Regions from separate parts of the Pectobacterium parvum genome, predicted to be linked through region 2. Evidence: riboswitches for the same ligand, from Rfam matches in the RefSeq annotation. Region 2 holds a riboswitch; each other region holds the start of a gene.

Region 1 (3,264 bases), 1.1 Mb from region 2:
GCACGACCGTCTGCTCCAGCGTTTCGCCCACTTCGACAAATCCGGCCAGCACGGTGTACATGTTTCCGCGATGTCGATTGTGCTGTGCCAGCAAAATTTCCTCGCCACGGCGAATCGCGACGATGATGCAAGGCGCGATCTGCGGATAATAGCGCTCTTTGCAATGGTGACATAAGCACGCCAGCTCGGTTTTACTCCGCACCATTTCATGGCCGCAATAACCGCAAAAACGATGGGAGCGATAGAATTCAGCCAGCTGTACGCCTCGCCCCGCCAGTTGGAATAAGCCGACGTCCTGATCGAGCAACTGGCGAACTGATGCCATATCGGAATCTCGTCCCTGACAGACCAGCCAGACAGGCAGCCCTTGCCATTCACCGATTTGACGAGCCGTTTTCCCCTGCAACGACCACGCCGTAGCCGTTCCGCGCGGCAATTCTCCCTGAGGGAGCCAGATTTGTACCGCATCGCTAACCACCCACCAGCCGGTTTCGTCACCTTTTAGCGTCTGTTCCATATCTTTTTATTGCTCCACTGCCACTTCACTGGCATTTTACATTCAGAGTGATTACATAAGTTTTATAACTGGGATTTCAGTTATTTCTTACCGTTCACGGAGTCAACAATGCTAAACCAGCTACAAAGTCTAACTGAATACGTTGGTAGCAATAATGCGTTAATCGACCAATGGCTACAAGCGCGTAAGCGGCTTCTGGTGGCTTACTATCATCTGGTTGGCATCAAGCCGAACAAGGAAACGCTTTCTCTTCTGGATGAAGAGGCATTGGATAATTTTTGCCAGAATCTGGTGGACTATCTTTCTACCGGCCACTTTCATTTATACGAAAAAATGCTGCATGAAGCATCGGCCCACAGCGAACAAGTATTAGCGCTTTCCACCCAGCTCGACCTCGCCCTGCAAAATAACACGCAGCAAATCATGACGTTTTACGATAGCCATCTGGCGGCAGCCATCGACCATGATAACTGCCTCGAATTCCAGCAGGCACTCTCTCACGTCGGCGAAGCATTGGAAGAGCGTTTTACGTTAGAAGACAACATGATCCAGCAGATTTACGACAAATAGTGGTTCTTTGACGCTATTTAAGTAAATCATCACACGCTGCACAGGCAAAAGCGGCACGCTTTGACATCCGCGTTTTGCCGACATACAGTGTAGGGGTTTTATTGGCCCGTTTAAGAGACGGGCATATCTTGTCGGAGTGCCTAGCGTGCTCATGTTTTGTTTTACGAAATCAATCGTTTTACGAAACTTATGAGCGCACAGGCTGAGACCGTTAATTCGGGATCCGCGGAACCTGATCGGGTTAATACCTGCGAAGGGAACAAGAGTAATGCACCTCATTGAGCCCAAGGCTGTGTATTCCCACCTACCTGCTCTGACACTCAATATCATTATTACTCCCTCCGGCTCCAGACAAGCAATCTTCCCTTTACGTCTTACAGGAACTTGCTATGTCTACAGAACCCTTGTCTAAAGAACCGTTATCTGTAAACCCATTGTCTACAGAACCATTATCTGTAAAACCAGAGCTATCCACAGCATCCAAATCGGGTCGCCGTGAACAGCGTGCCGCCGCCCAGCAGTTTATTGAAACCTTACAGGGAACCGCCTTTCCCAATTCCAAACGCATTTACCTTGCGGGCTCGCGTGATGACATCCACGTACCGATGCGGGAGATTCAGCTTAGCCCGACGCTACTCGGCGGCAGTAAAAACAATCCCCAATACGAACCCAATGAGCCAATCCCGGTTTACGATACGTCAGGGCCTTATGGCGATCCCGCCGCGCAACCCGATGTCCGCATTGGGTTAGCGAAGCTGCGCGCCAGCTGGATTGCAGAACGTCACGACACCGAAGCGCTATCTGGCGTCAGCTCCGATTTCACCCAACAGCGTCTGGCGGATGCCGGTCTGGATCATCTGCGCTTCGAGCACTTGCCACGACCTTTACGTGCTAAAGCGGGCAAACGCGTTACTCAACTTCACTATGCGCGACAGGGCGTGATTACCCCCGAAATGGAATTTATCGCCATTCGCGAAAATATGGGACGCGAGCGCATTCGCGGCGATGTGCTGCGCCAGCAGCATCCAGGGCAAAGTTTCGGTGCTCTCCTGCCAGAAAACATCACGCCGGAATTCGTTCGTCAGGAAGTGGCAGTCGGCCGTGCCATTATTCCTTCCAACATTAACCACCCAGAATCGGAACCGATGATTATCGGTCGTAATTTTCTGGTGAAGGTTAACGCCAATATCGGTAACTCCGCCGTGACCTCCTCCATCGAAGAAGAGGTAGAAAAGCTGGTCTGGTCTACCCGCTGGGGCGCGGATACGGTGATGGATCTCTCCACTGGTCGCTATATTCACGAAACCCGTGAGTGGATTCTGCGCAACAGCCCCGTGCCAATCGGGACAGTACCGATTTATCAGGCGCTGGAGAAAGTGAACGGCGTGGCGGAAAACCTGAACTGGGAAATGTTCCGCGATACGCTGCTGGAGCAGGCGGAACAGGGCGTGGACTATTTCACCATCCACGCCGGCGTGCTGCTGCGCTACGTCCCGATGACCGCCAAACGCCTGACTGGCATCGTCTCACGCGGCGGTTCCATTATGGCGAAGTGGTGCCTGTCGCATCACAAAGAGAGCTTCCTGTACGAGCACTTCCGTGAAATCTGTGAAATTTGTGCCGCTTACGACGTCGCGCTGTCGCTGGGGGACGGCTTACGTCCGGGCTCCATTCAGGATGCCAACGACGAAGCCCAGTTTGCCGAGCTGCATACGCTGGGCGAGCTGACCAAGATTGCCTGGGAATACGACGTTCAGGTGATGATCGAAGGCCCCGGCCACGTTCCGATGCAGATGATCCGCCGCAACATGACCGAAGAACTGGAGCACTGCCACGAAGCGCCGTTCTATACGCTCGGCCCACTCACCACTGATATCGCACCGGGTTACGATCACTTCACCTCCGGCATCGGGGCTGCCATGATCGGCTGGTTCGGCTGCGCGATGCTCTGCTACGTGACGCCGAAGGAACATCTTGGCTTGCCGAACAAAGAAGACGTCAAACAGGGGCTGATTACCTATAAGATCGCCGCCCACGCCGCCGATCTGGCGAAAGGCCACCCCGGCGCGCAGATCCGTGATAACGCCATGTCAAAAGCACGCTTCGAATTCCGCTGGGAAGACCAGTTCAATCTGGCGCTCGATCCCCAAACCGCTCGCGCCTACCACGATGAAACC
Region 2 (3,264 bases):
CCAAGACAGCAAACCATTTGAATTAACGCCAGCAGCGCCGCGCGCCCCGGATCGTAATCAAAGCTTAATGCCTGATAGATAGCTAGCTCGATCGTGGTTGCCTGCGGGCCGCCGCCCAGCGACAGCACTGTGGCAAAGCTGGCGAAGCAGAGCATAAAAATCAGCGCGCCCGTGGGTAAAATCTGTCGGCGCAGGGCGGGCCATTCCAGCAGGCGGAAATGCTGCCAGCTGTTCATGCCCAGATTGGCCGCCAACTGACGCTGCTCGGTGGCGATGCCTTCTAACGACTGCAACAGCAATCGGGTTGCCAGAGGCAGATTGAAGAAGACGTGCGCCAGCAGGATGCCCTGCAACCCAGAGGGCGAAAACGTGTATTTCAGGTCAAACCAGCCCAGCGCAGAGGCCAGCCAGCCTTGCCGACCATAAACGCTGAGCAGGCCAAAAACGGCGACCAGCACGGGCAGCACCAGCGTCATTGCGCACAATCGTAGCAGCCAGCGGTAACCGGGAAAGCGACGTCGATACAGCGCTCTGGCAAGGAAGATCGCCGGAACGGTGGAAAACAGCGCAGAGAGAAAGGCCTGCCAGAAGGTAAACCGGATGACATGCCAGAGATAGCTGTCATGCCATAGCGTGCGCCACTGGCTTTCTGGCGCCTGTAGCCACAGGGCACCGAAAGCCAGTGCGGCAACGGAAATTAACAGCGTTGTGGCCAGTAACCCTGGCCACAGACGTCCGCCGATCAGTGGCTGACGGCGCGTTGCCATGCCTGAATCCACTGTGTCCTTTGGTCAGCGACTTCTTGCGCGCTGAACTGCATGGCTTTTTCCGGCACCGCGAGCGTCGCGAAGCCTGCTGGCAGATCAGTTTTAACCGCCGGATACATCCAGTTCGTGGTAGGAATAGCCTGTTGGAAGGTTGGGCTCAGGATGAACTGCATAAAGCGTTTTGCCAGCTCGGGATTTTTGCTGGACGCCAGCTGCCCGGCGACTTCAATTTGCAGATAGTGCCCTTCGCTGAAGGTCGCTGCTGCGTAGTTGTCTTTCTTCTCTTCAATGATGTGATAGGCTGGCGACGTGGTGTAGCTCAGCACCAGATCCGCTTCCCCTTTCAGGAACAGACCGTAGGCTTCGCTCCAACCTTTGGTGACGGTAACGGTTTTTTTCGCCAGCTTCTGCCAGGCTTGCGGCGCATCGTCGCCATACACTTTCTGCATCCACAGCAGCAGACCGAGTCCCGGCGTGCTGGTGCGTGGATCCTGATAGATCACTTTCCACGGTTCGTTGCTGTCCACCAGCTCATGCAGGCTTTTCGGCGGGTTCTTCAGCGTATTTTTGTTATACACAAACGCGAAATAGCCGTAGTCATAAGGAACGAACGTCTTATTGTTCCAGCCGCCCGGCACCGTGACGGCGCGGGTGTCCAAATTGTGTGGCGCAAACAGGCCGGTTTGTTCTGCTGCCTGCAACAGGTTGTTGTCCAGTCCCAGAATGATGTCCGCTTTGCTGTTTTTGCCTTCCATACGCAGACGGTTTAGCAGCGAGGCACCGTCTTCCAGTGCGACGAAATTCAGTTCGCACTCGCACTCTTTTTCAAATGCGGTCTTGATGATAGGGCCCGGACCCCATTCGGAAGCGAACGAATCGTAGGTATAAACGGTAAGCGCAGGCTTGGCGAAGGCCGAAGCAGAGAGTAGTAACAGGCAAGGCAGGCTGATTTTCAGCGCGGTGGCTGAACGGTGTAGTAATTGATTTAACACTTTGCACTCCTGAGAATCATAGGGTGGCAAAGGACTTTGAGGCAGCAATAAGCCGCACTCTCAAATCCCTTCGCCGGTATTAACCGGATCAGGTTCGACGGGTATCTTCTCAGCGAAAAATTTTCCGCACCCCGTTGAGAACGGCACATTGTAAAGGGTTAAGTCGGGCGGCGAAAGGCTCTCAGCGTTCCGGCGGTGCAAACCAGGCGGATTTAAAATCAAACCAGCCCAACATATTCATCCTGACGCCGCGCATACTGCGCTGCCCTTGAAGTTGCAGCCAGTGGTGCAACAGCGGATACAGTTGGCCGCTATCGATCAGTTTTTCACACCATTCCGCCATCGGCAGTGAGTGATTGCGCCACTGCTGCGCGTCCGCATGCAGATCGTCATCCAGACAGTGCTGCACCAGTGGGAGTTCGTAGAGCATCGCGAACAGGGAGAATTCGAGCGGCAAATAACAATTCACGCTGCTAAACCAGATATCGCTTTCGGCATTGCCTTGATACCAGTCTTCGTAGCTGACCGTCTGGATATGCAACGTGACGCCGTGCTGCGCCAGTAGCGTGCGCATAATCTCGCTTAATATCCGGTATTCAGGATGCGCCTGATAGAACGTGAGTGTGACTTCAGTCAGCCCTTTTGGAAGGGATTGCGGCACATCGGGATGGTGATGGTGCCAGCGCGGCAGCAGGCTGTAGGCCGGTGACCAGTCACGCTGGTTGCTGGTATTGGCGTGGTTGAGTAGCGAAATCGGGTTAAATACCTGTCTGAGCCACTGCTGCGCTTCCGGTCGTGATGCTAACGGCGAACGCTTGTCGAACAGCAGGAAATAGCCGCCTTCTTCCATCCGGCTTTCTAACTGTTCGTGACGAGAATTGTCAGACTGGAGCTGGATGGACACCGGCATTTCCTCCGGTTCGTCCGGCAGGACCCAGATATTGACCTCATCAATCAACGCCCGATAGCCAAAATAATCATCGAAGGCGTGGATCTTCAGTTGATTGCTGTTATTACGCACCACGGCGTAAGGGCCGGTGCCAATCGGGTGTTGGGCAAAATCCGGTAGCGTTTTCCACTCTTGCGGCAAAATCATGGCGTGCACGCTGCCTAATAGCCACGGTAGCCATTTATCTGGGCTGTTTAGCTGGATATCGATCACGAATGGCATCGGCGACGTTACGGCTTCAATATGAGAAAAGAGTGGAAGCGGAATAAGACGAGAGAGTGATGTGGTGATGTCATCCATTGTGAGCTCGCGCCCATGATGAAAGCGGATGGCTGGGCGCAGATAGAAGCGCCAATGCAGGGGGGAGATCATCTGCCAGTGATGAGCCAGATCGGGTTCAATTTCCCCATTTTCCTCATTTATATTGGTGAGTCCGCTGAAAATTTGCCGGGCAATGTGCATCTCTGAACGCCGTAGCGCCGAGCCGGGCAGTAAATTGCGTAAAGGACGGTAATAGAGGATGCGCAGAATGTGTTTCCCCTGCCGGAAGCTCCGC
Region 3 (3,264 bases), 730 kb from region 2:
GCTGATAGGAGGAATCTTTCTCGCTGGAGATCAGCAGCACTTTCGCCAGATGGAACGTTTCCTTGACTAAAAAAATCACCAGAATGATCGCCAGCACCAGCAGGCCGATATTGAGTATCGTCTGAAGCGCCTTGGCAGCCATCGCACTGCGAGCAGAACCTGCCATATGTTATCCCCACACCCTATTTCACATTAACGCCAATAATTCACAGCAAAGTAACCGGACGAACCGCGTGCTGTCTATGCCGAGCACGCTTAATTTAGTTTGAAATTACTGACAAATATGTCACGCAAAGTACAAGTCAATTTACTTATGGTGTTACCACCAGCGATGGAAGTGATGAACGGGGCCGATGCCGTGCCCGACTTCAAGCGTGTCCGCCTGCTGTAATGCCTGCTGTAAATAATCCTTCGCTGCCTTGACCGTCTCGCCCCAGCTATCGTGACGTGGTCGCAGTGCCGCCAGCGCAGCAGACAGCGTGCAGCCGGTGCCGTGCGTATGGCGCGTATTCACGCGTGGGGAACTAAGACGCAGTGGCTCGGCCTGCCGGCTGAACAGCCAGTCTGGGCTTTCCGCTTCACTAAGATGGCCGCCTTTCATCAGCACCGCCTGACAGCCCATCGCCAGCAGTGCTTCCCCCTGCTCACGCATTTCCCGCTCGTTGGCGGCAGGCGACGTATTCAGCAACGCGGCGGCCTCCGGCAGATTGGGCGTAATCAGGGACACCCGCGGCAGCAGCTCACGACGGATCGATTCCACCGCCTCCGGCGCGAGCAGCGGATCACCGCTTTTCGCCAGCATCACGGTGTCCAGCACCACGAAAGGCACCGCGTAATGACGCAGGCGTTCGGCAACGGTTTCAACGATATCGGTCTGCGCCAGCATCCCAATCTTGGCGCTGTCGATACGCACATCGCTCAGCACGGAATCCAGCTGTGCCGCGACAAAATCCGGTTCAATCCGGTAGATGGACTGCACGCCGCATGTGTTTTGCGCCACCAGCGCGGTAATGACCGAGGTGCCGTAAGCCCCCAGCGCAGAAAAGGCTTTTAAATCCGCCTGAATACCCGCACCGCCGCTCGGATCGGTGCCCGCAATCGTCAACGCATTGATACGCTTCATGCCAGATCCTCCGCGCGCAGGGTATAAAGTCTATCGAGGAAGTTGGGTATAAAACTCCCCGTCCCCTGCGCCACCGAAGCCGCCTGCTGCCCTGCTAACGCCATGACATAGCACGCTGCCGCTACATGCGATAAGCGATCCCCCTCCAAAGAGCAGAAACCCGCGACGACCGCCGACAGCGCACAGCCCGTCCCGACCACGCGCGTCATCATGCTATCGCCGCCAGCTACCGCGATATCTCGCTCGCCGTCCGTGACATAATCCACCACGCCGGTCACTGCAACCATCGTCCCCACTTGCCGCGCCAGTTCGCGCGCAGCAGGGAGCGCCGCCAGCGAATCATCGGCGCTATCCACGCCACGCCCCTGTGCAGCTAACCCCGCCAATGCCATGATTTCAGATGCATTGCCGCGAATCGCCGTCGGCTTCCACGCCAGCAATTCCCGACAAAATTCACTCCGAAAGGTCAACCCACCAACTGCAACCGGATCGAGCACCCACGGCGTACCCGCCTGATGTGCGCTGTTTACCGCCGCCCGCATCGCCTCAGTTCGCGTGCGCTCCAGCGTCCCGACATTAATCAGCAGCGCATCGGCCACCGCGCTGAACTGCGCGGCTTCTTCGGGATCGACCACCATTGCAGGCGACGCATTCAGCGCCAGCAGCACATTAGCAGTAAAAGATTGCACCACATCATTGGTCAGACAGTGCACCAGCGGCGAAGCAGAACGGAATTGAGTGAGTGATGTTGCTGCCTGAGCGGCAGAAAAGTCGGCGGGTCGCGTGTTCATAAGTCTCCCAACCGGCGTGGAAGAAGGCGGCAACCGGTGGGGCATACCGTGACTTCCCTACGCTGGCATTATCCAGATCAGGTGGTACGGGTATTTCTCAGCCTTCACAAAGAAGGGCACCCCGAGTCATTTAAAATCAAAATGTTGCGATTAATGTTTTATTAATCTTCGATCAGGATAATGCCAGTGGGAGGTATTGTAAATGGACATCCAATCCCGCTTGTGTGCCAGAAGTATTGCGATGACCCGCAGTCAGTGGGCTAAACGAGGTTCTAGTTTTCAAGCTTCCCAAACCAGATATCACTACAGGCGCTCTAAAAATTCAGCGAGTTATATTTTTCCGTAAAAGAAATCTACATTCGATCAAATTTTCATTTTTTTTGCGCGTTATTGACATTTCTGTAAGCCTTCTCAGACAAGGGTTGCGCGTTTCTTAACCTGTCGAAATCTAAATTCAACCTCAAAATCAAGCTTTGCACTCAAAAGAATCTCAACTAAAATACCCAGCATGTAGTATTTTAATGAAATTAATACACTACATATAGATATCGCGTTAATGACAGGCATAAAAAAACCGGATTCATAAATTGTGAATCCGGCTTATGAAGCATGACCACCATGAGTTTGCAGACTCATAACGTTTGTTAGCCTCACTTTCATTTCTACGGTTTGATTGTGCCGAGCTTGGATGGTCATGTAAATACCAATTAGTGCTCATAAGGAGCTACACATGACAATCTGTAATAAGTCTCATCGATACAATACGGCTTTCATTAACCTGCCAGATGACCAAGGTGGTGAGGGGCGGCATAAATGTTGTGGCTGCGCCTACGATCAAGGCTACCAATCAGGCTTATCTCGAACGGAACAAGTCTGGGTAAATTTGCATGTTTTACCTGATAGCCAAGCGGGCACTGTACGCCATAAAAGCCCACAAGCAGCATTTGCTGAAGGCTATCGTGATGGTATGCGTGATTCCTACCGCCACGCGGGTTAATGTTGAATGAAGGGGCTTCATGCCCCTTCCTCTTTTAAGGGATAGAAATGGATAAACGTTACCAGGTTTTCGTAAGTTCAACGTTTACGGATTTGGAAGAGGAACGGAAACACGTTATACAGACGCTAATAGAAATGGATTGCATCCCAGCAGGAATGGAGTTATTCCCAGCAATCGATGAAGGTCAATGGGAATTCATAAAAAAAGTAATTGATGACTGTGATTACTATCTGCTGATCATTGGTGGCCGTTATGGCTCTGTCGCAGAAGATGGTTTGAGTTACACTGAAAAGGAATTTGATTATGCGGTCTCAAAAGGTTTACGTGTTGTTGTTTTAGTGCATGAGAATCCG

Evidence for each region. Region 2 has a riboswitch for thiamine pyrophosphate ahead of thiB (thiamine ABC transporter substrate binding subunit). Riboswitches for the same ligand answer to the same signal wherever they lie in the genome.
Region 1: linked by a shared signal. The riboswitch ahead of thiC (phosphomethylpyrimidine synthase ThiC) and the one ahead of thiB (thiamine ABC transporter substrate binding subunit) in region 2 are both predicted to bind thiamine pyrophosphate.
Region 3: linked by a shared signal. The riboswitch ahead of thiM (hydroxyethylthiazole kinase) and the one ahead of thiB (thiamine ABC transporter substrate binding subunit) in region 2 are both predicted to bind thiamine pyrophosphate.

Annotation. Positions count from the first base shown of each region.
Region 1 is NZ_CP087392.1:457,609-460,872, reverse strand. It holds gene nudC (NAD(+) diphosphatase) at 1-517, opposite strand, end outside; gene LOZ86_RS02040 (Rsd/AlgQ family anti-sigma factor) at 626-1,087, shown strand; TPP riboswitch at 1,210-1,363, shown strand; gene thiC (phosphomethylpyrimidine synthase ThiC) at 1,522-3,264, shown strand, end outside.
Region 2 is NZ_CP087392.1:4,049,661-4,052,924, reverse strand. It holds gene thiP (thiamine/thiamine pyrophosphate ABC transporter permease ThiP) at 1-767, opposite strand, end outside; gene thiB (thiamine ABC transporter substrate binding subunit) at 743-1,723, opposite strand; TPP riboswitch at 1,807-1,903, opposite strand; gene sgrR (HTH-type transcriptional regulator SgrR) at 1,941-3,264, opposite strand, start outside.
Region 3 is NZ_CP087392.1:3,324,632-3,327,895, forward strand. It holds gene psiE (phosphate-starvation-inducible protein PsiE) at 1-166, opposite strand, end outside; gene thiD (bifunctional hydroxymethylpyrimidine kinase/phosphomethylpyrimidine kinase) at 320-1,123, opposite strand; gene thiM (hydroxyethylthiazole kinase) at 1,120-1,914, opposite strand; TPP riboswitch at 1,952-2,048, opposite strand; gene LOZ86_RS14935 (hypothetical protein) at 2,645-2,911, shown strand; gene LOZ86_RS14940 (DUF4062 domain-containing protein) at 2,959-3,264, shown strand, end outside.